Regions from separate parts of the Streptomyces sp. NPDC006134 genome, predicted to be linked through region 3. Evidence: riboswitches for the same ligand, from Rfam matches in the RefSeq annotation. Region 3 holds a riboswitch; each other region holds the start of a gene.
What was found. Region 3 has a riboswitch for cyclic di-AMP ahead of ABZ340_RS05555 (peptidoglycan DD-metalloendopeptidase family protein). Riboswitches for the same ligand answer to the same signal wherever they lie in the genome.
Positions count from the first base shown of each region.

Region 1: it holds a riboswitch for cyclic di-AMP, as region 3 does, so the genes downstream of both, ABZ340_RS16455 (transglycosylase family protein) here and ABZ340_RS05555 (peptidoglycan DD-metalloendopeptidase family protein) in region 3, are expected to answer to the same signal.
Region 2: it holds a riboswitch for cyclic di-AMP, as region 3 does, so the genes downstream of both, ABZ340_RS31600 (M23 family metallopeptidase) here and ABZ340_RS05555 (peptidoglycan DD-metalloendopeptidase family protein) in region 3, are expected to answer to the same signal.
Region 4: it holds a riboswitch for cyclic di-AMP, as region 3 does, so the genes downstream of both, ABZ340_RS02975 (transglycosylase SLT domain-containing protein) here and ABZ340_RS05555 (peptidoglycan DD-metalloendopeptidase family protein) in region 3, are expected to answer to the same signal.

Region 1 is NZ_JBEXTV010000021.1:102,631-110,074, reverse strand. It holds gene ABZ340_RS16480 (nucleoside triphosphate pyrophosphohydrolase) at 134-1,108, shown strand; gene ABZ340_RS16475 (cytochrome P450) at 1,193-2,599, shown strand; partial or broken gene ABZ340_RS16470 (transglycosylase family protein) at 2,781-3,068, shown strand; gene ABZ340_RS16465 (hypothetical protein) at 3,032-3,403, opposite strand; gene ABZ340_RS16460 (LysM peptidoglycan-binding domain-containing protein) at 3,501-3,899, shown strand; cyclic di-AMP (ydaO/yuaA leader) riboswitch at 4,082-4,248, shown strand; gene ABZ340_RS16455 (transglycosylase family protein) at 4,252-5,019, shown strand; gene eno (phosphopyruvate hydratase) at 5,389-6,669, shown strand; gene ABZ340_RS16445 (septum formation initiator family protein) at 6,781-7,257, shown strand; gene ABZ340_RS16440 (DUF501 domain-containing protein) at 7,374-7,444, shown strand, end outside.
Region 2 is NZ_JBEXTV010000068.1:20,621-28,064, forward strand. It holds gene ABZ340_RS31590 (PrsW family intramembrane metalloprotease) at 1-837, shown strand, start outside; gene ABZ340_RS31595 (aldo/keto reductase) at 898-1,842, opposite strand; gene ABZ340_RS31600 (M23 family metallopeptidase) at 1,962-3,011, opposite strand; cyclic di-AMP (ydaO/yuaA leader) riboswitch at 3,024-3,181, opposite strand; gene ABZ340_RS31605 (PP2C family protein-serine/threonine phosphatase) at 3,438-4,490, opposite strand; tRNA gene ABZ340_RS31610 (tRNA-Met) at 4,991-5,064, opposite strand; gene ABZ340_RS31615 (alginate lyase family protein) at 5,152-6,402, opposite strand; gene ABZ340_RS31620 (dihydrofolate reductase family protein) at 6,498-7,444, opposite strand, start outside.
Region 3 is NZ_JBEXTV010000006.1:2,348-9,791, forward strand. It holds gene ABZ340_RS05535 (aspartate aminotransferase family protein) at 1-1,102, shown strand, start outside; gene ABZ340_RS05540 (XRE family transcriptional regulator) at 1,182-1,829, shown strand; gene ABZ340_RS05545 (DUF6126 family protein) at 1,826-1,945, shown strand; gene ABZ340_RS05550 (tyrosine-protein phosphatase) at 1,964-2,761, opposite strand; cyclic di-AMP (ydaO/yuaA leader) riboswitch at 3,262-3,419, shown strand; gene ABZ340_RS05555 (peptidoglycan DD-metalloendopeptidase family protein) at 3,424-4,377, shown strand; gene ABZ340_RS05560 (SGNH/GDSL hydrolase family protein) at 4,602-5,387, shown strand; gene ABZ340_RS05565 (carboxymuconolactone decarboxylase family protein) at 5,463-6,077, opposite strand; gene ABZ340_RS05570 (MBL fold metallo-hydrolase) at 6,331-7,444, shown strand, end outside.
Region 4 is NZ_JBEXTV010000003.1:84,332-91,775, forward strand. It holds gene ABZ340_RS02955 (ABC transporter permease) at 1-444, opposite strand, end outside; gene ABZ340_RS02960 (ABC transporter ATP-binding protein) at 431-1,435, opposite strand; gene ABZ340_RS02965 (DUF2092 domain-containing protein) at 1,487-2,755, opposite strand; gene ABZ340_RS02970 (polyprenyl synthetase family protein) at 3,250-4,260, opposite strand; cyclic di-AMP (ydaO/yuaA leader) riboswitch at 5,026-5,195, shown strand; gene ABZ340_RS02975 (transglycosylase SLT domain-containing protein) at 5,200-5,691, shown strand; gene ABZ340_RS02980 (HAD family hydrolase) at 5,812-6,624, opposite strand; gene ABZ340_RS02985 (GNAT family N-acetyltransferase) at 6,955-7,444, shown strand, end outside.

The DNA of each region.
Region 1 (7,444 bases), on a different contig from region 3:
CCGGCCGGCGCGCGACAGGGCGGTTCGGCTCTCCGCCCACCCTGTGGACGACCGGCGGGCCCCGCGGAAGCGGAAGCCCGGCCCCCTGTGGATAACTCGTGGACCCGTCGGCGGTGTGCGTTACGTTCGGAGCGTGAACGAAACCAGCCCCGAAACCGCCTCCGGCCCCGGCCGCATCATCCTGCTCACCACCAGCCACCGCGTCGCGCCCGGCCTGCTGTCCTGGCCCGCCTGGCAGGCGCTGCACGCCGCCGACCGCGTGCTGTGCGCGGACGGGGCGCACCCGCAGCTGCCATACCTGCGTGAGGCGGGAATAACCGTCGACGAGGCGTCCCCGACCGCCGGGGAACTGGTCGACGCCTGCGCCGGCGGGCACACGGTCGTGGTCGTGGCCACCGGCGAGGGCGAACCGGCCCTGACCGACGGCCTGGCCCGGCTCGCCGGTTCCGGCCGCGTGCACATGCCGGAGCTGGAGCTGCTGCCCGCCTCCTACGACCTGCCGGGCGCCCGCCTGCTCGACCTCGTGCAGGTCATGGACCGCATCCGCGCCGAGTGCCCCTGGTCCTCGCAGCAGACCCACAAAGGGCTGGCGAAGTACGGCATCGAGGAGGCGTACGAGCTGGTCGAGGCCATCGAGGACGGCGACCGCGAGGAACTGCGCGAGGAGCTCGGCGACGTCCTGCTCCAGGTCGTCTTCCACGCCCGGATCGCCGAGGAGGACCCGGACGCCCCCTTCTCCATCGACGACGTGGCCGGCGGCATCGTCGCCAAGCTGATCCACCGCCATCCGCACGTCTTCGGGGACGCCACGGCGACCACCCCCGAGGAGGTCAAGGAGCACTGGCTGCGCACCAAGGCGGTCGAGAAACAGCGCACCTCCGTCACGGAGGGCATCCCCCTGGGCCAGCCCGGCCTGGCCCTCGCGGCGAAGCTGGCGTCGCGGGTCCGCACGGCCGGGCTCGACGTGCCGCTCCCGCCCGCCGAGGGCATCGGCTACGAACTGCTCGCGCTGGCGGTCCGCGCCGAGGCGCAGGGCGTCGACCCGGAAGCGGCACTCAGGGCAGCCGCGCGGGCGTATCGCGACGCCATCCGGGAGGCCGAGGGCTGAGCTGTGCGGGGAGGGTGGGGCGGGGCGGGAGGGGAGGGGGAGGGAGGGGAGGGGGGGAGACCCCCTCCCGGATACCGTCAAGGAGTGACCGACCAGCCCAAGCCCGACAGCTCCACCCCGGCCCCCACCCCCACTCCCACCCCCGCGGCCCCGGCTCCCACCCCCACTCCCACTCCCGCGGCCCCGGCTCCCACCCCCACCCCCACTCCCACCCCCACCCCCGCCCCCACAGCCCCGGCCCCCACTCCGGAGCCCGCCCTCTTCACCTGGGAGTTCGCCGCCGACCCCTACCCCGCCTACGCCTGGCTGCGCGAACACGCCCCCGTGCACCGGACCACGCTGCCCAGCGGAGTCGAGGCCTGGCTGGTCACCCGTTACGCCGATGCCCGGCAGGCGCTCGCCGACAACCGTCTCTCCAAGAACCCGGCCCATCACGACGAGCCCGCCCACGCCAGGGGCAAGACCGGCATTCCCGGCGAGCGGAAGGCCGAACTGATGACGCACCTGCTCAACATCGACCCGCCGGACCACACCCGGCTGCGCCGTCTGGTGAGCAAGGCGTTCACGCCCCGCCGTGTCGCCGAGTTCGCGCCCCGCGTGCAGGAGCTCGCCGACGGGCTCATCGACCGGTTCGCGTCCACGGGGGAGGCCGACCTCATCCACGAGTTCGCCTTCCCGCTGCCCATCTACGCCATCTGCGACATGCTCGGCGTCCCCCGCGAGGACCAGGACGACTTCCGGGACTGGGCGGGCATGATGATCCGCCACCAGGGAGGGCCCCGGGGCGGGGTCGCCCGCTCGGTGAAGAAGATGCGCGGCTATCTCGCCGACCTCATCCACCGCAAGCGCGAGGCGCTGCCGCCCGAGCCCGGCCCCGGCGAGGACCTCATCTCCGGCCTCATCCGCGCCTCCGACCACGGCGAGCACCTCACCGAGAACGAGGCCGCGGCGATGGCGTTCATCCTCCTGTTCGCCGGTTTCGAGACCACCGTCAACCTCATCGGCAATGGCACATACGCCCTGCTCACCCACCCCGGGCAGCGCGCCCGCCTCCAGCGGTCCCTCGCCGCCGGCGAGCGCGGCCTGCTGGAGACCGGCGTCGAGGAACTCCTGCGCTATGACGGGCCGGTGGAACTGGCCACCTGGCGCTTCGCCACCGAGCCGCTCACCATCGGCGGGCAGGACATCGCCCCCGGCGACCCGGTGCTCGTCGTGCTGGCCGCCGCCGACCGGGACCCGGAGCGGTTCGCGGACCCGGACACCCTCGACCTCGCCCGCCGGGACAACCAGCACCTCGGGTACGGCCACGGCATCCATTACTGCCTGGGCGCCCCGCTCGCCCGGCTGGAGGGCCAGACCGCGCTCGCCACGCTCCTCACCCGCCTGCCGGATCTGCGTCTGGCCGCCGATCCGGCCGACCTGTGCTGGCGCGGCGGACTCATCATGCGGGGCCTGCGCACGCTGCCCGTGACGTTCACACCGGCTCCATGACCTCGCCCGGGAACAGAGCCGCCCTCACCAAAAGGTGACAGAAGTTCAGCTCTGTGATCTTCGTGTGATCTGCGCGGCATGAACTTGTGACAAGTGATCGTATGGCTATACGTTCACGGATCAGCGCGGCGCCGAGCGCCACCCGTCGCGCGGTCCCTGTTGTCTCGCGAAAGGTTTCCGCATGCTTTCCGGGAACGGTCGTCACCGCCGCCCCCGCCAGGCTCCGGCACTCGTGGTCGCCGCCGGAGTGACCGGCTCCGCCATCGCGATCCCCCTTCTCGGAGCCTCCGGTGCCAGTGCGGCCGACGGCGCGACCTGGGACCGGGTCGCCGAGTGCGAGACCGGCGGCGCCTGGAGCGAGAACAGCGGCAACGGGTACTACGGCGGTCTGCAGCTCACCCAGGACGACTGGGAGAAGTACGGCGGACTCGCCTATGCGTCCAGCGCCGACCAGGCCAGCCGTTCCCAGCAGATAAGAATCGCCGAGAAGGTCCTCGCGGCCCAGGGCATCACCGCCTGGCCGACCTGCGGCCTTCTCGCCGGCCTGAACGCGGGTTCGGGATCGGCCGCCACCGGCACCGCTCCGGCGGACGGGGCGTCGTCCGGACCGGATGCCACGAAGACACCTGAATCGCCCGAGTTGTCGGAGTCGTCCAGGTCCTCCAAGTCGACGGACCCCTCGGCGTCGCCGAAGTCGCCGAAGTCACCGGAGGCGTCCGGATCGTCCGGCTCATCCATATCGGCCAACCCGTCCGTGTCGCCGAGTAAGAGCGAAAGCTCCGGAACGTCCGGATCGTCCTCCATCTCGTCTCCGTCCGGCACGCCTGACGCTTCGTCGGGTGACCGGGAGGAATCGCCAAAGTCCGGCACATCGGCTGATTCCGGCTCGGGCTCCGGGTCCGTGTCGGCCCCCGGCGCCTCCCGGAACCCGGCCGCGCCCGAGCGTGACGCATCCGGCAACTCCGGACAGGAGGAGGCTGTTTCGGGCCTGACGGACACCGGCACCTCCGGCAACGGCCGCCATCGCGGCCCCAGCGCCGACGAGACCCCGGCCGACCGCCGCGACGGCACCTCCTCGGGCCGGCACGCCTCGCGCGGCGAGGGGTCGGCGCGCGATGTCGTCGACGGCTCCTACACCGTCCGCCACGGCGACAGTCTCTGGGCCATCGCCGACTCCCTTGACCTCAGCGGCGGATGGCAGGGGCTGTACGCCGAGAACAAGGAGACGGTCGGCGCCGACCCGGACCACATCCTTCCCGGTCAGAAGCTTGCGGTCGGTGACGAAACGGGCGAAAAGTAGCGGGAGTTCGCGTCAGGCTTCACCGCTAATGTCCCTTATAAACGCGGTGAGAGATAGGTCTCAGAAGCCCTGATCGTCTTTGAAATTCCGTCGGTGGCCTGTCTACGGTCATGAGCGCTCGCCACCGCGGGCCCCGGCTGCCGCAACGCCGAATCCTGCCAGCGGCCGTCCGGGAACAGTCGTCGCGTCAAGCGCCGCAGGCAGGAGCGGGGGACCCAAGGTAAGCGCCGCGCCGGGCAGTTGAGCCGGAGCGGCTAGGGGTGGAGCCGAGTCCCGCAAGGGGCCCGGCCGGGCAACTCAACCGGCCCGAACCCGACAGCTCACCTCGCAGGCGTCGGTGAGGGGATCAACCATGCTGTTTTCCGGCAAGGGCAAGCACCGTCGTCCGTCCAAGGCCACCCGCGCCATCACGCTCGCCGGTGTCGCCGGCGCCGCCGTCGCCGCCCCGCTGATGGCGGCCGGCAACGCCTCCGCCGCCACCGCCTCCGAGTGGGACGCCGTCGCCCAGTGCGAGTCCGGCGGCAACTGGTCCATCAACACCGGCAACGGCTACTACGGCGGTCTGCAGTTCTCCGCCTCCACCTGGGCCGCGTACGGCGGCACGCAGTACGCCGCCACCGCCGACCAGGCCAGCAAGGAGCAGCAGATCGCGGTCGCCGAGAAGGTGCTCGCGGGCCAGGGCAAGGGTGCCTGGCCGGTCTGCGGCAAGGGTCTGTCCGGCGCCGCGTACACCGGCGGCGGCGCGTCGGCCGGCTCGGACAACGGCTCCGGTTCCTCGGCCGGTTCCTCGGCCGGTTCGAACACCGGCTCCGGCAGCTCGGCCGGTTCCTCGGCCGGCTCGTCGTCGGCCCAGTCCGAGACCACGACCCGTTCGACCGAGCAGAAGGCATCCCGCTCCCAGGAGCGCCCGGCCGCCTCGCAGAAGACCGTCACCACCCCGACCGGCGAGAAGGTCGAGAAGGGCGACGGCGAGTACAAGGTGGTCGAGGGCGACACCCTCAGCACGATCGCCGCGGACCACGGCGTCCAGGGCGGCTGGGAGAAGCTGTTCCAGCTGAACAAGGACATCGTCGAGGACGCCGACCTCATCTACCCGGGCCAGCAGCTGCACCTGAAGTAAGGCGCGGCACCGGCCCGCCCGGCCCCCGGGCTCCCGCCCGATTCCCCCCACGGGCTCCCGCCCGGCCCCCGGGCTCCCCGCCCGGTCCCCCCACGGGCTCCCCGCCCCGGTGCGTGTCCCCCGTACGCACCGGGGCGGGGTTTTTCGCGCCGCGCCACGACACCTCCGGACGGGCCCGCACGGCGGCCCGCACGGGGGACGTGTTTGTTCCGTTCGGAAACAATTTACTCTCGGTTCTGTCCAACGGGTGGGTGACCGGCTGGCCGATCGCCCGGAGCCGGTTAGGCTCGTCCCGCAGAGCCACACGGTTTCTCTGGCAGAACCGCCGCGGTCCTGCCCACCCGCGTCACATCCAAGAAGGAGATGCTCGTGCCGTCCATCGACGTCGTCGTAGCCCGGGAAATCCTGGACTCCCGAGGCAATCCCACGGTCGAGGTCGAGGTCGGCCTCGACGACGGCAGCACGGGTCGTGCCGCCGTTCCGTCCGGCGCCTCGACCGGCGCCTTCGAGGCCATCGAGCTGCGCGACGGCGACACCAACCGCTACCAGGGCAAGGGCGTCGAGAAGGCCGTCCTGGCCGTCATCGAGCAGATCGGCCCGGAGCTGGTCGGTTACGACGCCACCGAGCAGCGCCTGATCGACCAGGCCATGTTCGACCTGGACGCCACCGACAACAAGGGCTCCCTGGGCGCCAACGCCATCCTCGGCGTGTCCCTCGCCGTCGCCCACGCCGCCTCCGAGGCCAGCGACCTGCCGCTCTTCCGCTACCTGGGCGGCCCCAACGCGCACCTGCTGCCGGTGCCGATGATGAACATCCTGAACGGCGGCTCGCACGCCGACTCCAACGTGGACATCCAGGAGTTCATGATCGCCCCGATCGGCGCGGAGTCCTTCTCCGAGGCCCTGCGCTGGGGTGCCGAGGTCTACCACACCCTGAAGAAGGTCCTGAAGGGCAAGGGCCTGGCCACCGGCCTCGGCGACGAGGGCGGCTTCGCCCCGAACCTCGGCTCCAACCGCGAGGCCCTCGACCTCATCCTGGAGGCGATCAAGGAGGCCGGTTACACCCCCGGCGAGCAGATCGCCCTCGCCCTCGACGTCGCCGCGTCCGAGTTCTACAAGGACGGCGTGTACGTCTTCGAGGGCAAGGAGCGCACGGCCGCCGAGATGACCGAGTACTACGCCGAGCTGGTCGAGGCGTACCCGCTGGTCTCCATCGAGGACCCGCTGTTCGAGGACGACTGGGAGGGCTGGAAGACCATCACCGCCCAGCTCGGCGACAAGGTGCAGCTCGTCGGTGACGACCTGTTCGTCACCAACCCCGAGCGCCTGGCCCGCGGCATCGAGGAGGGCGCCGCCAACGCCCTGCTGGTCAAGGTCAACCAGATCGGCTCGCTGACCGAGACCCTGGACGCCGTCGAGCTGGCCCAGCGCAACGGCTTCAAGTGCATGATGTCCCACCGCTCCGGCGAGACCGAGGACGTCACCATCGCCGACCTGGCCGTCGCCACCAACTGCGGCCAGATCAAGACCGGTGCCCCGGCCCGCTCCGAGCGCGTCGCCAAGTACAACCAGCTGCTGCGCATCGAGGAGATCCTCGACGACGCCGCGGTGTACGCCGGCCGCAGCGCCTTCCCGCGCTTCAAGGGCTGACCGGCCCGGCAGAAGGCAGCGTCGTCCGTACGTCCCCGTACCCGGTCCCGTACCGTGTGCGGGGACGTACGCACGTAGGACGGCCAGGACGGCGCAACGGGAGGCGGGGACATGGCGGTGAAGGACCGGGACCGTTTCTCCACCACGACCCGGATCCGGCTGCTCGGTGAGCAGACGGCGGCCCGGGTCTACCGCTCGCAGTCCAAGCGGCAGGCCCGCCGCTCCCGGCTGACCGGCCGGGCCGCGCTGCTCGCGATGGTCGTCTGCTCCCTCGTCGTGGTGCTCGCCTATCCCATAAGGCAGTACGTCGCCCAGCGCGGCGAGATCGCCGACCTGCGGCGGCAGAAGCAGCAGACCCAGGAGCGGGTCGAACGCCTGCGCGACCTGAAGGCCCGCTGGCAGGACGACGCGTACGCGGAGCAGCAGATCCGGCAGCGGCTGCACTACGTGATGCCGGGCGAGACGGGCTACGTCGTCATCGACCCGGACGCGACCGAGCAGTCCCGCACCGACCTCGGGGCGGCCGACCGCCCCTGGTACCTGAACATCTGGGGCGGTGTGGACGAGTCCGACGCCGCCGGCCGGTGAGGACGGCCCCGCCCCGCGATCCGCGGCCCTCCGTCCGCGGCCCGCGCCCCCTCCGCCCACGATCCGCGCTCCACGTCCCACGTATCCACGGACAGAAAGACAGCCTGAACACCGCCATGGAAACCCCTCCGCCGCCCACCCCGCGCACCGAGCCCACCGACGCGGACGTCGAGGCCTTCAAGCAGCA
Region 2 (7,444 bases), on a different contig from region 3:
GAGAACATCCTCTACCTGGGCACCGCCTTCGGCACCGACCAGCTCACCGGCGACACCGGCATCGCCTCCGTCACGGCGGCGACCTTCTTCGTGCGCATCGTGATGTCGCCGTTCGCGCACCCGCTGTTCACCGTGCTCACCGGCATCGGCTTCGGCATCGCCGCGCTGTCCGGGGAGCGCCGCCGGGTCCGCCGCGCGCTGCTCCCACCGGCCGGCCTGCTGCTCGCGATGGGCGTGCACGCCCTGTGGAACGGCTCGGCCGCTCTCGGCGACTACGGCTTCTTCGCGGTGTACGCGGCGTTCATGGTGCCGGCGTTCGGCCTGCTGACGTGGCTGGTGATCTGGACGCGGCAGCGCGAGCTGAGGACGGTGCGGACCGAACTGCCGCCCTATGTCGCGACCGGCTGGCTGACCCCGGCCGAACCGTTCGCGCTGGGCTCGATGCGGGCGCGCCGCATCGCCCGGGAGTACGCCCGGCACCACGCCGGGAAGGCGGCGGCGCGGGCGGTCGCGCAGTACGAGGCGTACGCGACCTCGCTGGCGTTCCTGCGCCACCGGGGCCGCCACGGCCGGGCGGGCGCCGACTTCACCGTTCGGGAAGGGGAGCTGCTGCGGGAGCTGTGGAGCCGCCACGGGGTGGCCCGCCCGGCGCTGGAGTACGCGGCACGGGTCACCGCGCCCCCGCCCCCGGTCATGATGCCGCCGGCCCCCTGGACGCCGTACGGCCCGATGTCTCCGTACCGGCCGCCGCACACCGCACCGGCCCCGTACCAGTCACCTCCACAGCCCTACCCGCATCCGCAGCCCCACCCGCAGTACAACCCGTACCGCACGTAGGCGGACGGACGGCCCCCAGGCGCTCCCGCCCCCGCCCCGGCCGCCCGGCCGCCCGCGCCGTCAGGCGGACGCCTCCGTCAGCCTGCCGAGCTCCGCCTCCGTCAGGGTCAGCTCCGCCACCCCCAGCAGCGCCGGAAGCTGCTCCACGGTCCGGGCGGACGCGATCGGCGCGGCCACCGTCGGCTGGGCGGCGAGCCAGGCCAGGGCGACCGTGGCCATCGGCGCGTCGTGGGCCTGGGCGATCTCGTCGAGGGCGGCCAGGACCCGCTGCCCGCGCTCGGTCTGGAGGTACTGCGCGGCCTTGCCCGCCCGCGGGCTGTCGACGGCGGCGCCGGGCCGGTACTTGCCGGTGAGGAACCCGGAGGCGAGGGCGTAGTACGGGACGGCGGCGAGCCCCGCCCGCTGGGCCGTGTCCCGGAGCTCACCCTCGTAGGTGTCGCGCGAGACGAGGTTGTAGTGGGGCTGGAGCGCCACGTACCGGGCGAGTCCCTCCCGCTCGGAGAAGTCCAGGGAGGCCCGCAGCCGCTCGGCGGAGATGTTGGAGGCGGCGATGTGCCGCACCTTGCCCGCCTTCACCAGCTCGTCGAGGGCGCCGATGATCTCCTCCACCGGCACCTCGGGCTGGTCGAAGTGGGTGTAGTAGAGGTCGATGTGGTCGGTGCCCAGGCGGCGCAGGGAGGCGTCGGCGGCGGCCTTGATGTTGGCCGCGGACAGGCCCGGGTACTCGGGGTGCTGGCTGACCTTGGTGGCGATGACGACGTCCGCGCGGTTGCCGCGGGCCTTGAGCCACTTGCCGATGAGGGTCTCGGACTCGCCGCCGCTGTTGCCGTCGGCCCACGCGGAGTAGGCGTCGGCGGTGTCGACGAAGTTGCCGCCGGCGGCCGTGTAGGCGTCGAGGACGGCGAAGGAGGCCGCCTCGTCGGCGGTCCAGCCGAAGACGTTGCCGCCGAGGGCGAGCGGGAAGACCTCGAGGTCGGAGGAGCCGAGCTTGCGAAGAGAAGTCATGCCCTTCTGCAACATAGATGGCAAGGCCACCTATTCCGCGGACTCACCTTCCGCGGACTCACCTTCCGCGGACTCACCGGGCCGAGCGAACCCGGCCCGACCGGTCCCCCGCCCCGTCCTCAGAGAGTGAGCCCCTTGCTCCGTAGCCAGGCCGCCGGGTCCACGCCGGAGGCGGACCCCTCGGGGTGCACCTCCAGGTGCAGGTGCGCGCCCGTGACGTTGCCGGTGGCGCCGACGCGCCCGATCACGTCCCCGGTGGAGACCTTCTGGCCGACGCTGACGCTGATGGAGGACTGGTGGGCGTACCAGATCTCCGTGCCGTCGTCGAGGGTGAGCACCGTCTTGTAGCCGTAGGAGCCGTCCCAGCCGGCCGAGGTGATCGTGCCGCTGTGCACGGCCTTGATCAGCGTGCCCGTGGGGGCGGCGAAGTCGAGGCCGGTGTGGTGACCGGAGGACCAGTACGGGCCGGCCTGCCCGAAGGTGGAGGTGAGGGTGTACGAGGAGGTCGGCAGCGCGTACTGGCGGGCGAGCGCGGCGAGCCGCTCGGCCTCGGCCTTCTTCCTGGCCTCCTCCTCGGCCTTCGCCTTCTCGGCGGCGGCCTTGGCCTCGGCTTCCTTCTCCGCCGCGGCGGCGGCCTGAGCGGCCTCCTTCTCAGCGGCGGCGACGGCGTCGGCGACGGCCTTGCTCTCGGCCTGTTCCTGCTGCTGCTCGGCCTGCGCCATGATCCGGGCCCGCAGTGCCTCACCGGCGTCGGCGGTGCCCTGCTCGGTGCCGGCGGAGGCCGTGCCGATGCCGCTGAGCGGGGCGGCCGGAGTGGTCGCCGCGGGCTCCTCCTCCTCGTCCGCGATGAGCGAGCCCACGGACGGCAGGTCGGGCATGGTGATCGACACCGGCGACTTGCCGGACTGCGCGCTGGCCATGCCGCCCGCGCCGACGGCGGCGATGACACCGACGCCGAGGACGGTGGAGCTGCGGGCGAATCCACCGCGCTGCTTGGCGACACGGTGCCGGCCGCGCACGGGACGGACGGACTCCGCGGTGGGGTTCCACTCCTCGAAGGGACCCTCGCCGGGGCCCTCACCGGGAAGGGGGCCGCCGTGGCCGAAGGGGACGGTGTCATGCCGGCTCGGCATGAACGGGGCCTCGGGGGCAGGCCGGTTGGACGCCACGTGGGCGCGCTCCTTTCCTTCCTTCTCCGCCTACCGGGTTAGCTGACGGGTTCGGAGCAGGAAGGTCTCCTACGCGCGTATACGTGCCGTGTCTCCACGGCGGCATACGCCCGATTCACCCCAAGGTGGTGGTTCCCCGGTTCCCTGACGGGATTCGGCGCGTGCGCGCGGAGCCGTCTCCTGTGACGGCTGGGACGACCGCGCTGCGTTATCGAACGTTAATAGACGCGAGGCGCGTATTCCAAGCCGTTCCGCTTGATCATTAACGATTTCCGGGGGGACGAACAGGCCATGACCACCGCATTTCCGGCGAGTTGACCTCCCCTCAGCCACCCCCCTCGCCCCACACGCAACCTGACGGTGTGTCAGTTGTTATGCGGAGGGCGGCCACCCCGTCACCATCCGTGACGGCGATCGGGCGCGGAGTCAGGAACGCCGTACGGCGAGCAGCGCCATGTCGTCGGCCATGCCGCCTCCGGAGTGCCGGCGCACGTCGTCGGCGAGCGCCGCCAGCAGGTCGGCGGGGTGGCGGAAGGTACGGCCGGCGAGCCGGACGGCCGGGTCGTAGAACACGCCGTGGGCGTCGCGGGCCTCGGACAGACCGTCGGTGTAGAAGAGCAGCGTGGCACCGCTGGGGAAGACGGTCTCGTCGGCGCGGTCGGGCCAGACGCCGAGTTCGCCCATGCCGAGCGGCAGCGCGGACTCCCGGGCGGGCGGCAGCGGGCGCAGGGTGCCGTCGGCGTACAGCAGCAGGGGCGGCGGATGCCCCCGGTTGACGATGCGGACGATCCCGTCGCCGTGCGGGAGTTCGGCGAGGACGGCGGTGGTGAACCCCTCGAAGGCGTCGAGTCCCTCGCGCCGGGTGCCCTCGCGGGCCAGCGCCCGCTCCAGCCGCTGGGCGACCGCCTCCAGCGTGGCCTCCTGCTCGGCGGCCTCCCGGAACGCCCCGATCACCACGGCGACGGCCGCGACCGCGCCCATGCCCTTGCCGCGCACGTCTCCGACGACGAGCCGGACACCGCGCGGACTGTCCTGCACGGCGTACAGGTCACCGCCGATGAACGCGTCCGCCTGCGCCGCCTCGTAGCAGGCCGCGATCTCGAACCCGCCGATCCGTTCGGCGGGTTCGGGCAGCACCGCCCGCTGCGCCGCCTCGGCGATCTCGCGGGCGGAGGCGAGGCGCTCGCCGGTGCGCCGGACGAGGCCGTTGATGAGCACGGCGAGCGCGGCGACCGTCACCACGGTGACCAGTTCGGTGAGCGCGTCGATCCGCGCCAGGACACCGAACCCCAGGTGAATTCCGAGCACGGCGGCGACGGAGGCGAGCCCGGTGAGCAGGGTGCCGCGCCGGGAGAAGAGCGGGGCGGCGACCAGGGGCGCGGCGGTGAAGAGGGGGGCCGCGGTGAAGGAGCGGGGGGTGAGGCAGTCGTACAGCACGCCGATGACGAGGAGCAGCGCGGGGAGCAGCCGTACGAACACCTGGAGACGGGAGCCCGCCCGCCCCCCACCGCCACCCGACGGCACGGAACCGGAACCGGAATCGACACCGGAACCGACACCGGAGCCGGAACCGACACCGGAACCGAGACCGGAGCCGGAACTGACACCGGAGCCGGAACCGACACCGGAACCGAGACCGGAGCCGGAACTGACACCGGAGCCGGAACTGACACCGGAACCGAGACCGGCATCGGGAGTGGCACCGGCACCCGGCCCGGGAGCGGCACCGCCGTGCGGCCCCTCGTCCACGTCACCAGGCCGCACCACTCGTCTCCGTCTCCCACCGGTCCCGCAGCTCGTGTCCGCGCCGTCGTCCACCTGCCCCGCCCGTCCAGGGTTCCCGGCGCGGGGGCGGGGAGCGAGCCGGGAGGGCCGACCGGATGACCGTACGAGGGAAACGGAAGAGAGACGGGGGAACGATCGGTCCGCAAACGCACCGACGGCCGGAACCCTGTCGGATTCCGGCCGTCGGCCTTCAGTAGCGGGGACAGGATTTGAACCTGCGACCTCTGGGTTATGAGCCCAGCGAGCTACCGAGCTGCTCCACCCCGCGTCGTTGTGTCTCAAGAGTACCCCATTTCCGGGACCGCCCGCACACGGGTTTCCGGCGCCCCCCGGCACCCCTCCCCACCTGGGCTTTTCACTCTCCGGGGTTGTCCGCGTGGGTCAGGGTCTCCCACGAGACGAAGAGGTCGTCGGTGCCGGCCGGCCGCGTCGTCACGGCGAGCCGGTGCGCGGCGGGGACGGAGATGCCGCGCCGGTTCTCCAGGTGGTTGAGGAGGACCTCCAGGTCGGGCCCCATGTCCGCCTCGACCTTGCCGCCGCACAGCCAGGCGGGCGCGGGCTCCCCCAGCTGGTGGCGGGCGTGCAGGGCGAGGGCGGCCTTCAGCCGGTCCTCCGTCTCCTTGTACAGGTCGACGCCCTGGTGCCAGGCGGTCTCGGCGATGTGGGCGGTGGCGGCGAGCGCGTGGCCGACGTGGGCGAAGTCGCGGCAGGTCTCCTGGGTCACGCCGTCCTTGTACGTCGTCTGCCGGTGCCAGTACGCCGCCAGCCGCTGCGGGGTGCCGATGGTGCTGCCCGCCGGGGTGAGCGGCAGCTTGCCGTCCTTCTCCAGGTAGAAGTAGGCGGGCACCCGTTCCCGGAAGCGCTGGAGCGCGTGGTTGAAGGTCTTGTGGTCGTCGAGGAAGACGGCGACGGAGAGGGCCCCGTCGGTCATGACGAGGTCCCGGTGGCCGTCGAGGTCGGGCGCTTTCCTCGTCAGGTGGGGCAGGTGTGCGCCGCGCAGCATCTCCTCGAACCGCCGCACCCGGTCCTCGGGCCACCCCGCACCGGGCGTGTGCCGCACCAGTTCCGCGGCCCGTGCCCAGGTGGACCCGGTCCATCCGGCCTGGAGCCCGGCGTCGCCCCCGGTGTGCCGGGTGAGCCGCGCCGACCAGGCGTCCATGATCTCCCGGGCCTTGACGGCGTGCTGCCGCTTTCCGGTGACGCCGAAGAGCAGGGCCTGGGTGTAGGCGGCGATGGCGTCCTCGCGCTCCTCGGCGCAGCCGCGGCCGGCCTTGCCGCCGGACGGGCAGGAGACGGTCTCCTGCGGCCGGGCCCGGTACTTGTACGACCCGTACGCGCTGTCCCGCATCGCCAGGTACGCGGTGAGCCAGGGCTGCCGCCCGGCGGTGGCGTTCTTCCGTACGGTGTCCAGCTGGGCCTTGCCGACCAGGACGCCGGGGTGGGTGAACTCCACGTCGGCGGGCAGCGCCCGCACCGCGGACCGGCCGCCCGTCTCCTGGCCGCACGCGGTGACGAGCCCCGCCACCAGGGTCGCGGCCACCCAGGCCACCGCCCGCCTGCGCACCGACCTCATCGCCACCTCCGCGTCGTCCGTCGCCCGGGTCACTGGCAGCGTGCCTCCGCGGGGGCCCGGCCCGCAGGTCCGGTTGGGCCGAACGGCCGCGTACCCGGAACCGGCCGGCCGGTCCATCGGTCAATCGGTCAATCGGTCAGATGCCGGTTGGGCGCCTTGGCCCGCTCCTCGAACTCGGGGAGGACGACGACGGCGGCGCCCTGGGCGGCGAGCACCCCGCTGCCGTCGGCCCCGGGCACGAAGGTGTCGGGCTCGCGCCAGGCCGTCACCACGCGCCGCACCCCCGCGTCGAGGATGAGCCGGGCGCAGGGGGCGGGCCGGGAGGCGCGGCGGGCGCAGGGTTCCAGGCTGCTGTACACCGTGGCGGTCGCCAGCCGCGGGTCGGCCGGGTCGGTCTTGGCGAGGGCCGCCTCCTCCGCGTGCACCACCGGGTCCCCGCCCTCCCGGGAGTACCCGCGGGCGAGTTCGGTGCCGTCGGCGGCGACCACCACCGCCCCCACGCTGAACGCGGTCCGGGAGGGCGGGCACTGCGCCGCCAGTTCGCAGGCGAGCCCGAGCCAGTGCCGGTCGGCGGCCGACACCTCCCCGCCCGCTCCGGGGGCCGTCGGCCGGTACCGCGTGAGGACGACGTCCCCGATCCGCCGCGTCTCCACCAGCCGCATCCGCCCGCCCGGATAGGTGCCGGGCCCGAACAGCCGGGGCGCCTCCGGGTCGCCGACGATCAGCGGCGCCAGCACCAGCTGGAGTTCGTCGGCGAGCTGCCGCTGCATCAGCTGTGTGTGGACGGTCCCGCCGCCCTCCACCATCAGCCGCCGCACCCCCCGCTCGTCGTGCAGGTACTCCAGCACCTCCCGCCAGTCCAGCTCGGCGCCGAACGCGACGACGTCGGCGGCGATCCCGAGCGCCCGGGCCCGCCCGGCGCCCTCCTCCGTCGTACAGACGACCTTGTCGCCGCCCGTGTGCCAGAACAGGGCCGCCGGGTCCATCTCCCCCGACCCGCTGACGGCCACCTTCAACGGGAACTCCGGCTTCCCCGCGGCGACCCGGGCCGCCCGCCGCTCGGGCGAGTTGACGA
Region 3 (7,444 bases):
CTTCGACTGCCAGCCGCTGCCCGGACTGCTGGCCGAGAAGCTGCTGTCGTACAGCCCGCACCTGGACCGCGTGTTCTTCGGCAACAGCGGTACGGAGGCCGTCGAGGGCGCGCTGAAGTTCGCCCGGTACGCGACCGGGAAGCCGAGGGTGCTGTACTGCGAGCACGCCTTCCACGGCCTGACCACCGGCTCCCTGTCCGTCAACGGCGAGTCCGGTTTCCGTGACGGCTTCGCCCCGCTGCTGCCCGACACGGCCGTCCCGCTCGGCGACCTCGACGCGCTGGAGAGGGAGCTGAGGAAGGGCGACGTCGCCGCCCTGATCGTCGAGCCGGTCCAGGGCAAGGGCGTGTACGAGGCCCCGCCCGGCTGGCTGCGCGCCGCGCAGGAACTGCTGCACCGGCACAAGGCGCTGCTCATCGCCGACGAGGTGCAGACGGGCCTGGGCCGCACCGGCCGCTTCTACGCCTACCAGCACGAGGACGGCGTCGAACCGGACCTGGTGTGCGTGGCCAAGGCGCTGTCCGGCGGCTATGTGCCGGTGGGCGCCACGCTCGGCAAGGACTGGATCTTCAAGAAGGTCTACTCGTCGATGGACCGGGTGCTGGTCCACTCGGCGAGCTTCGGGTCCAACGCGCAGGCCATGGCGGCCGGGCTCGCCGTGCTGTCCGTCATGGACGACGAGCGGATCGTCGCCAACGCCGCCGCCACCGGGGAGCTGCTCAGGTCCCGGCTCGCCGCCCTCGTGGACAAGTACGAGCTGCTCGCCGAGGTCCGCGGCCGGGGCCTGATGATCGGCATCGAGTTCGGCCGGCCCAGGTCGCTGAAGCTGCGCAGCCGCTGGACCATGCTGCAGGCCGCCCGCAAGGGCCTGTTCGCGCAGATGGTGGTCGTCCCGCTGCTGCAACGGCACCGGATCCTCACCCAGGTCTCCGGCGACCACCTGGAGGTGATCAAACTGATTCCGCCGCTGATCATCGGTGAGCGGGAGGTGGACCGGTTCGTCGACGCCTTCACCGAGGTCATGGACGACGCCCACGAGGGCGGCGGTCTGCTGTGGGACTTCGGGAAGACGCTGGTCAAGCAGGCGGTGGCGAACCGCTGAGGCCGGACGGACCCGAGCGGCGCCTTGCCTCACAGGCAAAGAAATTGTCTTCTGGGCAAGGCTCCGGCTCAATGGAGGCATGAGCTTCCCCGCGTCCGGGCCGACCAGGCCGTCCGGGCCGTCCGGGCCGCCCGGTCCTGCCGAACCGGTGGCCGCCGTCGCGCCGCAGTTGCGCGCCCTGCGGCGGCGCGCCGGCCTCACCCTGGAGGCCGCGGCCCGCGCCGCCGGGCTGTCGCCCGCCCATCTGTCCCGCCTGGAGACCGGGCAGCGCCAGCCCTCCCTGCCGATGCTGCTCGCCCTCGCCCGGATCTACGCCACAACCGTCTCCGAGCTGCTCGGCGAGACGGTCGCGGACCGGGACGCCGTGGTCCGCGCCGCCGCCATGGAACCGACGGCCGCGGGCGGCTGGACGTACTGGCAGGCCGGTGCGCCCGGCCGCGGCATGCAGGCCCTGCGCGTCCACGTGCCCCACGGCTCCCAGGGCGACATCGTGCGCGTGCACCCGGGCGAGGAGTGGCTGTACGTCCTCGGCGGGCGGCTGCGGCTGTGCCTCGGGGACGCCACGCACCGGCTCGGCCCCGGCGACAGTGCCCATTTCGACTCGCTGACCCCGCACCGGATCGCCGCCCAGGACGCCGACGGGGTCGAGCTGCTGTTCGTCCACACCCTGCTGCAGAGCCCCACGGCCACCCTGTGCCTGGGCCCGGACCCCGAAGGAACGCCATGAGAGACATGGAAGAGAAGTTCCCGCGCGCCCTGTGGATACGGCTCATCGTCTACATCGCCGTCGGACACGTCTTCGCGGCCTTCATCTACCTGCTGTTCGAGGCCGGCGCCAAGTAGCGGCGGCCGTCGCCGGCCTCAGTCGAGCAGGCGCTCGCGCAGCCGCTCCCGGGTCTGCGGGGCGAGCTCCAGCCCCTGCGCCAGGTAGGCGTCCACGCCGCCCCACGTCTCCTCGATCGTGTCGAAGGCGGCCGCCAGGTACTCGGCGCGCGCGTCGAACAGCGGGCTGAGCAGGTCCATGACCTCGGGGGAGTAGGCGGAGGCCGACGTGCCGCTGCGGCGCACCTTGTAGCGGCGGTGCTTGGCGTTCGACTTCAGGTAGTCCTCCACGATCGCCTCGCGCTCGACGCCGAGGGCGAGCAGCGTCACCGCCACCGACAGGCCCGCGCGGTCCTTGCCGGCCGCGCAGTGCATGAGGGCGGGGACGCTGTCCTCGGCGAGCGCGTGCAGCACCCGGGAGTGCTCCGCCGTGCGCTCCTTGATGATCATGCGGTACGAGTCGATCATCCGCTGCGCGCCCTTGCCGTCCGCGAGGATCTCGCGCAGCTGGTCGAGGCCGCCGTCGCGGACCATCTTCCAGAACTCGGCGCCGTCGGCCGGGTCGGACAGCGGCAGGTTCACGTTGCGCACGCCGGGCAGCGCGACGTCCGGGCCCTCCAGCTTCTGGTCGGCCGCGTTGCGGAAGTCGAAGATCGTGTGCAGGCCCAGGGAGGAGAGGAACGCGGCGTCGTCCTCGGTCGCGTGCGCGAGGTGGCCGCTGCGGAAGAGCACTCCGTACCGCACCCGGCGCCCGTCCACCGTCGGCAGTCCGCCCACGTCGCGGAAGTTGCGCACTCCGGTCAGCTCGGGTTCGGTCGACGGGACCTGCTGCGTCACGAGGGCTCCTCCCAGTCCGTCCCACCGGCGCTGCGTGCGGCGGGCACCCTCCCGACGATACGGCATCCCTTGCCTGGGGCAATGAGTTGTCCACAGGCATGACGGGGGCGCCCGCGCGCCCTTGCCGCCGGGGCGCACCACCCCCGACGAAGGGAGGAATTAGGAGCTTGTGTCTGTATTGAGAATTTTGCTTGAGATGCCCGGATCGCCACAATCCTTACAACTCGCTCCGGAATAAAAGAATCTGAGGGGCCGACGCGTGAGGAGCGTCATATCCGTGACCGTGCGTCGCCCGTCATGCTCACGTAATTCGCACGCTCTTCAAGGGCTTTTGCGTCATGCGGCCCTCTCGGAATCGACGCAGAGTGACGTCATTTTCCCGAAAAGGATCAGGTGAAACGCCTGCCCCGGCAATCTCTTGCTTGTCCCTGTGCGTCCTGGTCGCTTACGTTCACCACCGATCCGGACGGACGCCGAATCCTGCCGCCGACCGGAGCCGCACTCACCCACCACCCGTACACGGCAGGAGCGGGGGACCCACAGGTACAACCGCCTGTTCCGGTCTCCGGAAAGGCTTGGGGTAAAGCCGCACCCCCGTGCGGCCGGGCATCTCCAGCCCGCACCCGACAGCTCACCTCGCAGGCGCCGGAGAGGAATTCGTCATGCCCGCGAAGGGTAAGCATCGCCGGCCCAAGGCCCAGCTTTTCGCCCGTACCATCGCCTTCGCCGGAACCGGTGGCGCGGCGCTCGCCCTCCCGCTCATGGGGGCCGCAGGCGCTCACGCCGCTCCTGCGCAGCCGGTTTCCGAAAAGGCCGTTCAGTCCCTTCCGGCGGCCCGGGACAACGCCGCCGGAAAGAGCGCCGGGAAGAACTCGGACGCGCGGACGTACACCGTGAAGAGCGGTGACTACCTGTCGAAGATCGCCGACGAGCAGAACGTCAGCGGCGGCTGGAAGAAGCTCTACGCCGACAACCGCGAGGCCGTCGGCGCCGACCCGTCGCTCATCCACCCCGGCCTGAAGCTCGTCATCGGCGGCAAGGCCGAGGCGGGCGCCGCCAAGTCCTCCTCCTCGGCGGCCTCCTCCGCGAAGGCCGCCGCGCCGTCGAAGCCGGCCACGCCGTCGCAGAAGCCGTCGTCGGACGCCCCCGCGAAGCAGTCCTCCTCCGATGAGGCGACCGCCCAGTCCGCCGGCACCGCGACCGCCTCCAGCGGTTTCGTGTCCCCCGTACCGGGCGGCACCGTCGGCACGCCGTACCACCAGTCGGGCAGCATGTGGTCCAGCGGCTACCACACCGGCACGGACTTCGTCGTCCCGACCGGCACCTCCCTGAAGGCCGTGGGCGCGGGCACCGTCGTCTCCGCCGGCTGGGGCGGCGCGTACGGCAACCAGGTCGTCATCAAGCTCACCGACGGCCACTACGCCCAGTACGCCCACCTGTCCTCGATCTCCGTCTCCGCCGGCCAGAGCGTCACCGCCGGCCAGCAGATCGGCCTGTCGGGCGCGACCGGCAACGTGACCGGCCCGCACCTGCACTTCGAGATCCGCACCACGCCGGACTACGGCTCCGACGTGGACCCGATCGCCTACCTGCGCTCGCACGGCGTCTCCGTCTGACGCCCGCGCCCCTCGCGCACACCGAAGGCCGGCCCCGAACCCCGGGGCCGGCCTTCGGCGTTGTCCGGCACTCGCGGCGGTGCCGCCGTATTCCGGAATTGGCGAACACTTTAGGAGTGGCTTATCTCACCGTCCGTCAACCCCTTCCTACGGTCGCGTAGGTCACATTCCAAGGTGAATGATGGGCCGATGTGGCAGACGATTCGAAGAGTGACAGCAGATCAGTGATCGGGTCGTACGTGGCGGTGGGGGACAGCTTCACCGAGGGCGTCGGCGACCCCGGACCCGACGGGAAGTTCGTCGGCTGGGCCGACCGGTTCGCCGTACTCCTCGCCGACCGCCGGCCCGAAGGCGACTTCACCTACACGAACCTCGCCGTGCGCGGCAAACTGCTCGACCAGATCGTGGCGGACCAGGTGCCCCGTGCCGTCGAGCTGGCGCCGGATCTGGTCTCGTTCTGCGCGGGCGGCAACGACATCATCCGCCCCGGCACCGACCCGGACGAGGTGGCCGAACGGTTCGAGCGGGCGGTCGCCGCGCTGAGTGCCGCGGCCGGCACCGTGATGGTGACGACCGGCTTCGACACCCGCGGGGTGCCCCTGCTCAAACACCTGCGCGGCAAGATCGCCACCTACAACGGGCACGTGCGGGCCATCGCCGACCGGTACGGCTGCCCGGTGCTCGACCTGTGGTCGCTGCGCAGCGTGCAGGACCGCCGGGCCTGGGACGCCGACCGGCTGCACCTGTCGCCCGAGGGGCACACGCGCGTGGCCCTGCGCGCCGGCCAGGTGCTCGGCCTCCCGGTGCCCGCGGACCCCGAACAGCCCTGGCCGCCGCTGCCGCCGCGCGGCACCCTCGACGTCCGGCGGGACGACGTCCAGTGGGCCCGCGAGTACCTGGTGCCGTGGATCGGGCGCCGGCTGCGGGGCCAGTCGTCGGGCGACCACGTGACGCCCAAGGGGACGCTCTCCCCGGAGGACATCCGCATGCGGATCGCGGCGGTGGCCTGAGGGGGGGGCGGGCGGACCGGCCCCTGTACTGCGCGGTGCCCGCGCCACTCCTGCCTGCCCGCCCGCTCCACCCGCTCAGCCGGTGCCGGACCGCCGGGTGCCCTCCGCGGGGCGCCCGGCGGCCGTCCGCGGCAGGCCGTGCGGGTCGCGCAGATCGCAGGAGTCCTTGAACCCCTGACTCGTCAGGCCGAGCGCCGCGTTGATGCGCGAGCGCAGGTTCTCCACGGCGACCATGGCCGTCAGCTCCACGAAGGCCGGCTCGCCCAGCCGCGCGCACAGCCGTTCCGCCAGGTCGTCCGTCACGACGGGCGGGGTCGCCGTCATCGCCTCGGCGTACTCCATGACGTCCCGCTCCAGCGGCGTATAGGCGTCGCTGTCCCGCCACAGCGGCACGTCACGCAGCTTGCGCGGGTCCATGCCGCGCTCGGCGTTCTCCCAGAAGCCGAAGTCCATGCACCACGAGCAGCCGATCGACGCCGCGGACGCCATCACGGCGAGTGCCTTCAGGTCGGCGTCGAGCTTGTCCCACTTCGCCACGGACTGCTCGAACCGCAGGTCGCCCCAGAGCACGCGCGGATTGTGGGCGAGCGCCCTGCCGGGATCGATGACCTTGCCGTACATGCGCCTGGAGTACCACTCCATGACGCGGAAGAGCAGCGTCCGGGGCGGGGTGAGGGATACGCGGGCCATGGGCCACCTCCTGGTGTGCGGGACTCCGAACCGAGCCGGGCGCGCCGTGCGGGCGCCTCACCGGTACGACGGGAGGAGGGGGCGTGGATGTGACATGCGGTGCGGCGGCTGTTGGGAGGGGGGAGGGGGCGGTCGCCGTGGGAGGGTCCTCGAATCCGTTGCCGGAGGGGGCGGCTGCCGTGGGAGGGGGCCGGGCCCGTTGCCGGAAGGACCGGCCATAATGAGGGCCCCATCCACTCCGTCCGGAGGTGCCGTGGCCGCCGTCCGATTCCCCAGCTCCGGGCCGCGTGTGCCGCGGCCCGCGGCCTTCGGCAGGGACCCGGGCGGCGAGCGCCTGGCCCGTATTCACGCCTCACCGCACTTCGCCGACGGCGTCTTCCGCAATCCGGGCGGTCCCACCCGGACCCGCCCTTCCGGAGCGGGCAGGGACTTCGCGAAGCTCTACTTCGACAAGGACGCGCGGCGGCGCCGCACCCCCCGGGGCACGGTGCCGGTGCACGCCACGACGCTCGCCGACCTCGCCCGGCCACCCGCCACCGGGCTGCGCCTGACCTGGCTCGGGCATGCGAGCGTGCTGGCCGAGATCGACGGGCAGCGGGTGCTGTTCGACCCGGTGTGGGGTGAGCGCTGCTCCCCCTTCGCGTTCGCCGGGCCCCGGCGGCTGCACCCGGTGCCGCTGCCCCTGGCCGCGCTCGGCCCGGTCGACGTCGTCGTCATCTCGCACGACCACTACGACCATCTGGACATGCCCACCATCAAGGCGCTGGCCGGCACGGACGTCCTCTTCGCCGTGCCCCTCGGCGTCGGCGCCCACCTCGAACACTGGGGCGTGCCCGCGGACCGGCTGCGCGAACTGGACTGGCACGAGTCGACCCGGATCGGCGGCCTCACCCTCACCGCGACCCCGGCCCGCCACTTCTGCGGCCGAGGGCTGCGCAACGCCCAGCACACGCTCTGGGCCTCCTGGGTCGTCGCCGGCGAGCGGCACCGCGTCTACCACAGCGGCGACACCGGTTACTTCGACGGCTTCCGGGACATCGGCGCCGCACACGGCCCGTTCGACGCCACGATGATCCAGACAGGGGCCTACTCGGATTACTGGCCCGAGAACCACACGGGCCGTACGCCGCTGCCCGGCCCGTGGCCGGACATCCACATGAACCCCTCGCAAGGGATCCAGAGCCACCTGGACCTGCAGCAAGGCCGGCCGAGCGGTGTCATGCTGCCGATCCACTGGGGAACGTTCAACCTCTCGTTGCATCCGTGGGCCGAACCCGGGGAGTGGACGCTGGCCGCAGCCGGCGCGGTCGGTCAGGCGCTCGCCGTCCCTGTACCGGGCGAGCCCTTCGAGCCTGCCGGGGCCCTCC
Region 4 (7,444 bases), on a different contig from region 3:
GAAGAACGGGAGCGTGGCGGCCAGCGCGGTGAAGACCAGGAACAGGCCGTTGTTGGTGATCTGCGAGATGAACGCCGGTCCCTGGCCGCCCCCGCCACCGGCCGGCGAGCCGTCACCCGTCTCGATCCGGACGGCGACCCCGACCAGGACCGGTACGGCGGCCAGCACGCCCAGCAGCGCCAGGGTGCGCCAGCGCCGGAAGGTGGTCCGCAGTTCGCTGCGCAGCAGTCCGAGGGTCCACAGAGACCGCGGTCCGAGAGTCCACAGGGGCCGCGGTCCGAGCCCGGACCGTGCCTGTACCGCTCCCGCCACCCTCACGGCGCCCGCGGCGTCCCCGGCCTCTCCGATCGCTCCGGCCTCTCCGATCGCTCCGGCCTCCCCCGCCTCCGCGACCTCCCCCGCCTCCGCGGTCTGCCCCGTCTCCCCTGTCTCAGCCCGCGACATCGAACCCCTCCCCCGTCAGCGCCACGAACGCGTCCTCCAGGGAGACCCGTTCCGTCCCGAAGCCACGGACCCTCACGCCCGCCGCCACCAGCGCCGCGTTGACGTCCGCGAGGTCGCGGTCGGGCGGCTCGGCCGTGACCCGGTCCTCGGTGACGGTCACCTCCGCGGCCCCCTGCTCCTTCAGCACCCGCGCCGCCTCCCCGGGGTCCGGCGTGGTCACCACCAGCCGGCCGCGCAGCCCCGCCGCCAGGCCGGCGACCGTGCCCTGGGCGATCAGGCGCCCTCGCGCCATCACCGCGGCGTGCGTGCACACCTGCTCGATCTCGTCGAGGAGGTGGGAGGAGAGGAAGACGGTGGTGCCGTCGGAGGCCAGTTCCCGGATCAGGGTGCGGATCTCCCGCATGCCCTGCGGGTCGAGCCCGTTGGTCGGCTCGTCCAGCACGAGGAGCCGGCGGGGCCGGAGCAGCGCCGCGGCCAGGCCGAGGCGCTGCTTCATGCCGAGGGAGTACGCCTTCGCCTTCTTGCCCGCCGCGGCGGTGAGGCCGACGCGGTCCAGCGCGTCGGCGACGCGGTGGCGCCGGGTGCGGGGATCGGCGGTCGGGTCGGCGGCGTCGTACCGCAGCAGGTTGTCGCGCCCGGACAGGAAGCCGTACAGGGCCGGTCCCTCGATGAGCGCCCCGACCTGCGGCAGTACGGCGCGGGCGGCGCGGGGCATGGGCCGGCCCAGCACGCGGGCGGTGCCCGAGGTCGGCTCGATCAGGCCCATCAGCATGCGGATGGTGGTGGTCTTGCCGGAGCCGTTGGGGCCGAGGAAGCCGAAGACGCTGCCCGCCGGGACGGTCAGATCCAGGCCGTCGACGGCGAGTTGTCCGCCGCGGTAGCGCTTGGTCAGCGCCCGGGTCGCGATGACCGCGTCACCGGCACCAGCACCGTCACCGGCACCGGCGCCGGCACCAGCCCGGTCCGGTTCCACGGCGGACGGCTCGTCCATCGGCTCCCTCGGCTCCCTCGGCTCCCTAGCCACTCTCGGCGCTCTCGGCGCTCACTTCCCGGCGTCGGCCGCCTTCACCAGCGCGTCCTTCGTGACCGCGCCCGCGTAGACCTTGCCGTCCTCCGTGATCAGGGCGTTGACGAGGCGGGTGGTGAACACCGTGCCCGAGCCGAACTTGCCGGAGACCTCGTCGCCGAACGAGCCGAGGAAGCCGCCGAGGGCTCCCGACTCGCCGAGGTCACCGCCCGCGGACGCAGCCGGCAGGCCCTGCCCGCCCGTGTCGAAGGAGGCGATCGCGTTCCAGCCCTCGCCGATGACCTTCAGGCCGTCGGCCCCCTTGGCGAGGTCTCCGCCGAGGTCCCCGTCGGGACCCCCGCCGGTCTTCCCCTCGGCCCGGGGCGCCCCGGGCGCCTGGTCCGCCTCGCCGCCCTCGGTGACCTTCGCCCCCTCGGGCGGGGTGAAGTCGAAGGTCGAGGCGGGCGGCTTCGCGAAGCTGACCTGGGTGAAGCCGGCGTCCACCACGGCGGCGCCGCCGCTCGCCGGGGTGAGGGTGAACTTCAGCGGCAGTCCGGTGCTCGCGTCCACGGCGACGCTGATAGCGCCGATCGTGGAACCCTCCTGCCGGGGCTTGATCAGCAGTTTGTACGCGTCCCGGCCGGCGACCTGCGCGGTGCCGTCGACGGTCACGGACGTGGTGTCGTCGACCGCCTTCAGCGCCTCCTCGGTGAGGTCCCGGGGCGTGGCCGGGACCTCCCGGCGCTCCTTCGCCCGCCCGTCGGCGGTCTCGGGGACGGTGGCGTGGTAGACCTCGTTCGACTCGCTGTCGTAGCCCCAGACGTCCTTGCCGTCGTGGATCAGGCTGTACTCGGCCGCGTTCTCCAGCAGCGACAGCTTCTGCCGGTCCGGGCCGTCGGCCGCGACCCGCAGCGTGTGGGTGCCGGACACCAGCTCGGTGAGCTTGGCCGACGGGTCCGCCGCGGAGCCGCCGTCACCCTGCCCCGCGGAGCCGGAGGCCATACCGCCCGCCATGTCGCCCACCAGGCCGCCCAGGTCCGGCAGACCGAGGTCCGTGCTGATCTTCACCGTGCCGGACAGCTGCTGCACGTCCGACCCGGCGATCTTCTCTATGAGCTGCTGCGCCGTGATGTCCGGAAGGTCGGGGTCGCCGGAGTCGGCGAGCGCGGGGACGAGCCCGATCGTCGCCGCCGCCACCCCCGTCACCACGACCGGGACGACGTACCGCGCGGCCCTGCGCCGCCGGGTCCCGGGTTCCCCGGCCCCGGCGGCCGTCGTGCTGTCGTCGGATGCGTACGGTGCCATGTGTGCCCTACCTCCGTGGTCGGCGGCGGCTGCCCGTGTCGTGTCCTCGCGTCGTGTGCTCTCGCGCCGGTCTCACCGTGAGCCGCCATTCTCACCCGAATCGGTGAGGAGTGGTGATGTCCGCGGTCTCCATCTGACCAAATCGGACAGGTGGTTTCGTCAGACTGCGGACTCAACTCCGCCTACTGCTGCGGTATGACGCGAGGGGACGGCGACTCCCCCGTCCAGTAGGGGACGGCGGCTCCCCCGCCCGGTAGGGGACAGCGACCCGGCCGACGGGGCCGGCCGAGCAGCCGGGGCGCCGGCCGGACAGATGGACCGGCAGGGCAGACGAGACCGGCAGGACAGGCGGACCGGCAGGGCAGACGAGACCAGCAGGACAGGCGGACCGGCAGGGCAGACGAGACCAGCAGGACAGGCGGACCGGCAGGGCAGACGAGACCAGCAAGGCAGACGGACCGGCCGGCCGTTTCCACCCGGCTCCCACCCGGCTTCTACCCGGCTCGGTGCACCACCGCGTCGCACAGCTCCACCAGCGCGGTCTTCGCCTCGCACTCCGGCAGCGGGGTGAGCGCGGCGCGCGCGTCCTCCGCGTAGCGGACGGTGTCCCGGCGGGCCTGTTCCAGCGCGGGGTGGGCGCGCAGCAGGCGCAGCGCCTCCGCGTGGCGCTCGTCGTCGGTCAGGTCGGAGCCGAGCAGCTCGCACAGCTCGACGTCCTCGGCCAGCCCCAGCCGGGCGGCCCGTTCACGCAGGCGCAGCACGGGGAGGGTCGCGATGCCCTCGCGCAGGTCCGTCCCCGGCGTCTTGCCCGACTCGTGCGAGTCGGAGGCGATGTCCAGCACGTCGTCCGCGAGCTGGAAGGCGACGCCGAGCCGCTCGCCGTACTGGGTCAGCACGTCCACGTGCGTCTCGTGGGCCCCGGACATCATCGCGCCGAACCGGCACGAGACGGCCACCAGCGATCCGGTCTTGCCGCCGAGGACGTCGAGGTAGTGCTCGACCGGGTCCCGTCCGTCCTGCGGTCCGGCCGTCTCCAGGATCTGCCCGGTGACCAGCCGTTCGAACGCCAGTGCCTGGACGCGGACGGCCTCCGGGCCGAGGTCGGCGAGGATCTGTGAGGCCCGCGCGAACAGGAAGTCGCCGGTGAGGACCGCCACCGAGTTGCCCCAGCGGGTGTTGGCGCTGGCCACCCCGCGCCGTACCGCGGCCTCGTCCATCACGTCGTCGTGGTACAGCGTCGCCAGATGGGTCAGCTCGACGACGACGGCCGACGGCACGACCCCCGGGGCGTACGGGTCGCCGAACTGGGCCGCGAGCATCACCAGCAGTGGCCGGAAACGCTTCCCGCCCGCCCGCACCAGGTGCTGGGCGGCCTCTGTGATGAACGGCACTTCACTTTTGGTTGCCTCAAGCAACCCTTCCTCGACAGCCGCCAGTCCGGCCTGGACATCGGCTTCCAGTGCCTGGTCCCGCACGCTCAGCCCGAACGGCCCGACGACGGTCACGAGGGGTCTCCTGTCTGCTGGTGTCTACTGGCGCTTACACGGTTTGTCGATAGGTCGCTGCCATCACTCAAGTCAGCGTATCCGGTCACGTTTCGATCACCGATAGCGCCCACGGTTACAGGCCGGTCGGTATCGGATCATGACCGGCATATTTGTGATCAGCAGATATGAGCAGACATGAGCCGGGCCCCCAAGCGGACGCGGCGCGCCGGAGGCCCGCCCGGAAGCTCCCGCACGGAAGCTCCCGCGCGGAAGACCCCGCACGGAAGATCCCGCACGGAAGACCCCGCACGGAAGACCCCGCCCCCGCGCCCAACGGCCGGCACCCCGGGAAGGTCACCCATTCGACACGCAAACCCGCGTTCCGCTCCTCGGCGCGACTCCAGGACCCACCCCTCACCGCACCGCCCGCCCGCTCGCCCGCCCGCCCGCCCGCCCGCCCGCCCGCCCGCATACGACAACAGTCCCCACGAGAAGCCATTTAAGGACTAGTTGGCCTTATTGCCCGATTTGCCACTCTTTCCGCTTGCCGTGAATTGGCTCACGCCGACGCCCGGGCGGCCACACCCCCCACATCCGCCCGCCTCCCTGTACCCCGCAAGCCAGTTGACCCTTGGCGGCCGTAAAGGATCAAGCACCCCAAACACCTCAGAACAAGGTCAACATGCCCGAGAGGTGATTCCTGCACTTGTTTCGGACATGTGCCCTCGCATACGTTCCCGGCCTGTCGGGCGGACGCCGAATCCTGCCGCCGCCCGGACGCACACCCATCGACCGACCAACTCACGCACGGCAGGAGCGGGGGACCCAGGTAAGTCGCCGCGCCGGACACCACACCGGAGCGGCTTGGGGTGAAGCCGTGCCCGTCAGGGCCACGGCCGGGCACCTCCCGCCCGAACCCGACAGCTCACCTCGCAGGCGGCAGGAGAGGAACTCGTCATGCGCGCATCCGGTCAGAACCGGCACGCCACCACCGCCCGACTCGCCCGCAAGCTGGCCCTCCTCGGCACGGGCGCCGCCGTACTCGCCCTGCCGCTCGCCGGCGCCGCCACCGCCTCCGCGGCCACCCCGGCCGCCACGCCCACCGTCGTCACCGGGACGGCGGGTTACACGAACACCCTCGACGGCTGGATCCGGCAGTCGCTCGACGTCATGGCGCAGCACGGCATCCCGGGGACGTACAACGGCATCCACCGCAACATCATGCGCGAGTCGTCCGGCAACCGGTACGCCATCAACAACTGGGACATCAACGCCATCAACGGCACCCCGTCCAAGGGCCTGCTCCAGGTCATCGACCCGACGTTCCGGGCCTACCACGTGCCCGGCACCTCGTGGGACCCGTACGACCCGGTCGCGAACATCACCGCCGCCTGCAACTACGCGGCCCACCGGTACGGCTCGATCGACAACGTCTTCGGGGCGTACTGAGCGCTGACGGGCGCTCCGGGTGCTGACGGACCGCGCCGGGCGCTGACGGGCGCTCCAGGTGCTGACGGGCGCTCCAGGTGCTGACGGACCGCGCCAGGTGCTGACGGGCCGCTCCGGGCCCTAACGAACCGCGGGAAACAGTCGTTCGAGGACGACGGCGATGCCGTCGTCCTCGTTCGATTCCGTGACCTCGTCGGCGACCGCCTTGAGCTCGGGATGGGCGTTGGCCATCGCGACGCCGTGCGCCGCCCAGTCGAACATCGGGATGTCATTGGGCATGTCCCCGAAGGCGAGGGTCTGCCACGGGCTCAGGCCGAGGTGCTCGGCGGCCAGCGCGAGACCGGTCGCCTTGGTGACACCGCACGGCTGGAGCTCGACGGTCCCGGGACCCGACATGGTGACCGTCGCCAGCGAGCCGATCACCGCGCGCGCCGTCGCCGCCAACTCGTCGTCGGACAGCTCGGGATGGCGCAGCAGCACCTTGCTGATGGGCGCGCACCACAGGTCGTCGCGCCGTTCGATCCGCACCGCGGGCAGGGTCGGGTGCGGCATCAGGTACCCGGGCTCGATGAGGGTGAGCCCGTCGACGCCGTCCTGGTCGACCGCGGCGTGGACCTGCCCCACCTCGGCCTCGATCTTGCCGAGCGCGGTCTCGGCCAGCTCCCGGTCCAGCGTGACCGACCACAGCAGACGGTCCGCGCCGGCGTCGTACAACTGTGCCCCCTGACCGCACACCGCGAGCCCCGTGCAGCCGAGGTCGTCGAGCAGTGACCGCACTCTCGGTGCCGGGCGGCCCGTGACCACCAGGTGGCGGGCGCCGGCCTCGGCCACCCGCGCGAGGGCCGCGCGCGACCGGTCGGAGACGGTGTCGTCGCCGCGCAGCAGCGTTCCGTCCAGGTCGGTGGCGATGAGGGCATACGCAGTCCGGTCCATGATCAGAGAATACGGACAACACGCCCCGCCGTTTCACCGCGGAAGCGGCCGGTTCCCGGCTCCCCGCACGCCCGAGGGCGGCGGGCGGCGGCCGGCGGGGCCGCCCGGCCGTCCGTCCTCACCGTGAACCGGAAGAGGACATGGACCCCGGGGGAGGGAACCGGGTGTCCGAAAGCTGACGCATCACCGGCTGCGCACGGTTGAGGGCGTCTGCACCGGTTGGCAACAACATCTTCCGCTACCTACCGCCCGGGCGGGCTCGGCGGTACCGTCCCATGTGTCCAGGGGGGACTTGATCGGGGGGTCAGGTTGAGCAGTGGACGTATCCGTGTGCTGAGGCCACAGGAGCTGGGCGAGGGGGAACGGGAGCACTGGCGGGAACTGCGCGCGAAGTCCTCGGCGCCGCGGAACCCTTTCATGGAACCGGAGTTCGCCGACGCCGTGGGCCTGGTGCGGCCGCGGGCCCGGGTGGCGGTGCTCTACGAGGGCGGCGAGGCGGCCGGTTTCCTGCCGCACGAGCGCGGGCCGCTGGGCCAGGGCCGGGCGATCGGGCTCGGGGTGTCGGACTGCCAGGGCGTGGTGCTGCGTCCGGGCCTGCGGCCGGACACCCGCGAACTGCTGCGATCCTGCTCGCTGTCCAGCTTCGCCTTCGACAACCTCGAAGCGGAACAAGGGCTGTTCGTGCCGTACGCCGCCGAGGAGCACCCCGCCTACGTCATCGACGTGGAGAAGGGGTACGAGGCCTACGAGTCCGTCCTGCGCACCCAGTCGCCGAAGTTCCTGAAGACCACGCTCGCCAAGGAGCGCAGGCTCGGCCGCC